Regions from separate parts of the Pseudoalteromonas sp. DL-6 genome, predicted to be linked through region 1. Evidence: riboswitches for the same ligand, from Rfam matches in the RefSeq annotation. Region 1 holds a riboswitch; the other holds the start of a gene.
What was found. Region 1 has a riboswitch for lysine ahead of lysC (lysine-sensitive aspartokinase 3). Riboswitches for the same ligand answer to the same signal wherever they lie in the genome.
Positions count from the first base shown of each region.

Region 2: another riboswitch for lysine. It lies ahead of dapA (4-hydroxy-tetrahydrodipicolinate synthase); the one in region 1 lies ahead of lysC (lysine-sensitive aspartokinase 3).

Region 1 covers NZ_CP019770.1:1,845,004-1,847,495, forward strand. Annotated here, with positions in the region: gene lysC (lysine-sensitive aspartokinase 3) at 1-985, opposite strand, end outside; lysine riboswitch at 1,061-1,233, opposite strand; gene nhaD (sodium:proton antiporter NhaD) at 1,332-2,492, opposite strand, start outside.
Region 2 covers NZ_CP019770.1:221,082-223,573, forward strand. Annotated here, with positions in the region: gene B1F84_RS01070 (2,3,4,5-tetrahydropyridine-2,6-dicarboxylate N-succinyltransferase) at 1-720, opposite strand, end outside; gene dapA (4-hydroxy-tetrahydrodipicolinate synthase) at 736-1,620, opposite strand; lysine riboswitch at 1,748-1,927, opposite strand; gene B1F84_RS01080 (DNA-3-methyladenine glycosylase I) at 2,115-2,492, shown strand, end outside.

The DNA.
Region 1 (2,492 bases):
CAGGGCTTTTTAAGGTCAGTAGTATTTGGTTTTTACGTTGCGTGACCGCACGAATACCAGGTAGCTGCGATTTTTCACGTTCAATCCAGGTGCCACCACGCTCTGGCTCTGTGCTTGAGCCAACAAACACATTTATATGGCTACGACTGGCTGGCAAAATTGTAGCCGGATGCAGCACTTTAGCGCCAAAAGTGGCCATTTCTGCCGCTTCATCAAAGCTTAAACGCGCAATAGGTGTGGCTTTAGCACACAAACGCGGATCAGTGCTAAAAATCCCCACTACGTCGGTCCAAATATGCACACTTTTAGCGTTAATTGCTTCAGCTAACAAGGCGGCACTGTAATCAGAGCCACCGCGACCTAGTGTGGTGGTTACATTGTTTTCATCGCTGCCAATAAAGCCCTGAGTAACAATTACATTGTTCTCTAGTAAAGGAATTAAATGCTCTTTAGCTGCAAGCGCTGTAGCGGCTACATTTGGCGTGGCTTTACCAAATTGGCTATCGGTTTTAAGCACCTGGCGAACATCAAAACGCTGCGAATTTAAGCCTTTTAAGCGTAATACTTGAGTAAATAAATACGACGATAAACGCTCGCCAAAGCTAAGTAGCTCATCGTGTTGTTGCTCTGTTGTCAGTATCTGATTTGCCAGAGTTTGAAATTCATCGAGGGTGTTATTAAAACCAAGCGCTAAATCATTATCTAGGGTCAGATCAGTTAAAATTGCCTGCTGAATCGCAAGTACACCATCAATATGCTGTTGACGTTCTGCGGCATCAATATCGGCTTTGCAAAGTGCCACCAAGTGATTAGTTACACCGGCACTGGCGCTCACTGCAACAATTCGAACGCTGTTATCGTTTACAATGATTTCGCTACAACGGCTCATGGCCTCAAAATTAGCCACGCTGGTGCCACCAAATTTGGCAACAATGTAATCTGATTTTGTGCTCTGTAAACCTTGTGGCACTGATTGGGTAGTCATTTCGTCTCCTTTCGCGGCATCCAAACCGCAATAAAACAAGAAGAACTTGGCAGGAAATAAAGATAAGAAAAATCTACTGCCAGAAGCTCTCCACCTAAATTGGTGACAGTTTTGAGGATTCAGCCCCATAAACCGAAAAACAATAGTAACGACCCATTGTTTTCCTCGGCGAGTACTTCCCTCCTCAATGGTCGCAGGCTGTCGTTGCCTCACATTAAGTACCTAAGTATCGCACCTCTTCTGAATGTATTATTAACCAGTGGCTAATAAAACAAAACCGCACTAAGAGTGCGGCTTTGAAAGTTATCGTTTAGACGTCTAGCTGTCAAGTCGTTTTATTATAAAATCAAATAAAACTACCCATAAAGTAAGAGCCAGCATAACCAAAGGTGTAACACACTAACAAATACAACGACAAACGAAGGTAACTTGCAAAAGTAAGTTCTTTAACCTTACTCATAGCAATAATACCAGCCGCCGAACCAATGATCAGCATTGAACCACCCACACCGGTTGCATACGTAAACGACAACCAATGCTGTTGACTCATTACAATGTCGGCTTTTAGTAGCGCAGCCGTTAGTGGCACGTTATCAACACCTGCGGATAAAATACCCATTAAGTAGTTTGCGTACTCTGGCGCCATTACTGTATACAAATTAGTAAATTGGCTCAGTACCCCAACTTCTTTTAATGCACCAACAAGTAGTAACACACCCACGAAAAACAATAAGGTGTCGTACTCTATGTCACGTATGAAATCGATCATATCTTTATTGATGTCTTTTTTACGCATTAAAAATTGCGCGACTAAAAACATAATAGACAGGCCGAGTAAAAAAGTAAGTAATGGCGGCACACTATATAAAACACTTAAAGTGAGGGTAGAAATAACCGTAGTGAAGAAAATAACAGCAATAGTAATGTCGGTTTTTTCGATGCGTTTGAATTTAGTCTTTTTAAACTCTAACTGCTTGTTCATACCAATTGATAACAAGGTAGCCAGTAATAATACGCTTAATAACGCTGGCACAATTAACAGTAATAAGTGACTAATGGTGACTTTACCATCAAGGAAAATCATTAACGTGGTTACATCGCCCGTTATAAGTGAAACACCGCCGGAGTTCACTGCAAATACAATTAAGGTGGCGTACTTAACTAGTTTTTTGGCTTCGAGCTTTAATGACATAATCACTGCCAAGGAAATCAATGTGGCTGTAACGTTGTCGGAAATAGATGAAAATAGAAACGCAAAACTCCCCACCAAAAACATCAGCTTTCGCTCACTAATGCTGGTTGGCATAATCCGGTTCACAACATTTTCGATAAGTCCTTTGGAGTTTAAATAGGCGACAAAGGTCATTGCGGCCATTAAAAACAGCCATAAGGAAGCAATTTCTAAAATATTGTGGTCAAGGAGGGTTTGAATCGTTTCGGGGCTTTGCCCATTAAGAGGAAATATAAAGGAGATAATCCAACAAAGTGTACCAAAAAATAATGTCGT
Region 2 (2,492 bases), 1.6 Mb from region 1:
AAGTAATGATGCGTCACTTTGCTCGTCACGGTATTTAACAATTAAGGCACACGACATACTTAAGCCTTGAGCACGTGCCCAGTCGTTTGACGCAGGGCGAGAACCTGGGATCACAATCGCATATTCAGGGATTGCTTCGCCTTTATCAAGCTGGCGCTCATTAACGCAGTCATAAACAGGGATGGTTGCAGATAAGCGAACACCTGGGGCAAGTACCGCGCCTTTTTTAACCACCACGCCTTCAACAATCACACAGCCTGCACCGATGAATGCATCGTCTTCTATGACCACAGGGTTGGCGCCAATAGGCTCAAGTACCCCGCCTAATTGTACCGCAGCGCTCAAATGAACATTTTTACCCACTTGCGCACATGAGCCAACCAATGCGTGGCTATCTACCATAGTCCCCTCGTCAATAAAGGCGCCAATATTTACGTACGCAGGTGGCATAATAATAGTGCCTTTGGCGACATGTGCACCACGACGTACACTTGAACCACCTGGCACCATGCGAACGCCTGCTGTGGCTTCAAAGCATTGCGGCGCTAGATTATGTTTATCAACAAAGCCACCAGGAAACTCCATGTTAGTGCCGTTTTTAAACGCCTCTAAAATGCCTTGCTTTACTTCTACGTTAGCGTGCCATTGGCCGTTTTCGTCTTGTGTTGCTGCGCGAACTGCGCCCGTTTCTAAATTATTTAATAGTTCTAACCAGCTCATTATAAAAACCTGTATTTAATGCCAAGATAAAATGGTGTTGTTTGCCGATGAAATGTCATCTGTGTGTGTCAGCTCAAGGTGTGTTAAAGGTGGACGTAAATGCGGACTGCTAATACGCCCTTGTAAATGCATTAACACTTTGACTGGGATAGGGTTTGCTACTGAAAATAAGCTATTGATAGCGCTAGACCACTGGGCAAAAAGATTAGGGTGTTGGCCGCTTAAACTGCGCTTTACAAACTCATGAGTTTGCACTGGCCATGCATTGGCTGCAACCGACACTAAACCTTTTGCACCTGCTTGGGCAAAATAAGGCATGAGGGCATCGTCACCACTAAAAATGGCTAATTCAGGCGCTGCTTGTCGATAGGCTTCAAATTGAGAAATACAGCCACTGGCCTCTTTAAGTGCCCATAAATTTTTATGTTGTTTGAGGTTTTCAATGGTTGCAATAGGAATGCTAACCGCGCTACGTCCTGGCACATTATAAAGCATACAAGGGTGAGAACTGGCATCTAGCAGGCTTTCAAACCAATGCGTTTGCCCCAGTGCGCCTGGTTTGGCGTACAAAGGTGATCCAAGTAAAAAACCATGAATAGGCAGTTGGTTGCAGTAGTTAACCCATTCAAGCTGCTGCTTTAAGTTACTACCACCGACTGCAACCATAAGCGGGACGCTCGGCTGTAATTGGCAGACATGCTCTACGATGGCTTGCTGCTCTTTTAGGGTAAGGGCTAACCCTTCGCCAGTGCTACCAAGTAATAAAATGCCATTGTTAGCGGCTTCTTGCTCGGCCACCAAGGTATTTAAGGTTGCGTAATCAACTAGGCCATTTTGATCAAATGGGGTGATCAGTGCAGTCCATAAATGGAAATTGTTAATATTGAAGTTGTTGATCATCTCTCACGAACTTATAGGGCATTCGTCGAGTTATTGGCGGGTATTTAGGGTGCCGGACTCTTTGAATGTATTTATAATTCGAAGAGCGAATGGGCTTAAATAATAAGGCGCACGGCCTTATTATACTAAGACCAGAAGCTCTCCACCAAATATGTTATTGGTGACAGTCGCTAGGATTCAACCTAGTCGCCCGAAGTAACCTTTCACAAAAAAGTATTACCTCTCGGCGTTAATTCCCCTCACGTATGCTCAATGGAGTTTGCGCTCCTAACATACGCTACCTGAATAACGCACCTCTTCCAGCCCTTTGCACTTGCTATTGAAAAATCAATCAGCAAATACAATGTAATAGGGTAAGTGTGGCGATTAAACCACTTTAGCCGTCTAGGTGTCAAGTGACTAAATACAGATAGATTCATCCCAATTGACAGTTATTACGTATTGGCTACTTTTCTCGTACACTAGCCTCATAGCAGAAGTAAGGTATTAAGCAGATGGAAAAATTTAGCGATATTTATAAGCGTGCAGTAGAGCGAAAGGGCTCTGAAAAAATGCTTAAATTATTACTCGCAAAACCTTTATCAACAAAGCAACTCGTCACATTAAGTGATGATGATTGGCTAGAAGAATTTACGCGGAAGGTTTTTCAAAGTGGTTTTTATTGGTCGGTGATCAACAGTAAATGGGCCGGATTTAGAGAGGTTTTTTGGGATTTCAGTGTTGAAAAACTATTGATGATGCCACCAGACATGTTAGAGCAAAAAGCCAGTGATGAGCGGATTGTACGCAATTATAAAAAAGTAAAAACCATTACTGAAAATGCGTATATGATCCACGAGGTTGCAGCGCAACACGGCAGCTTTAGTCAGTTT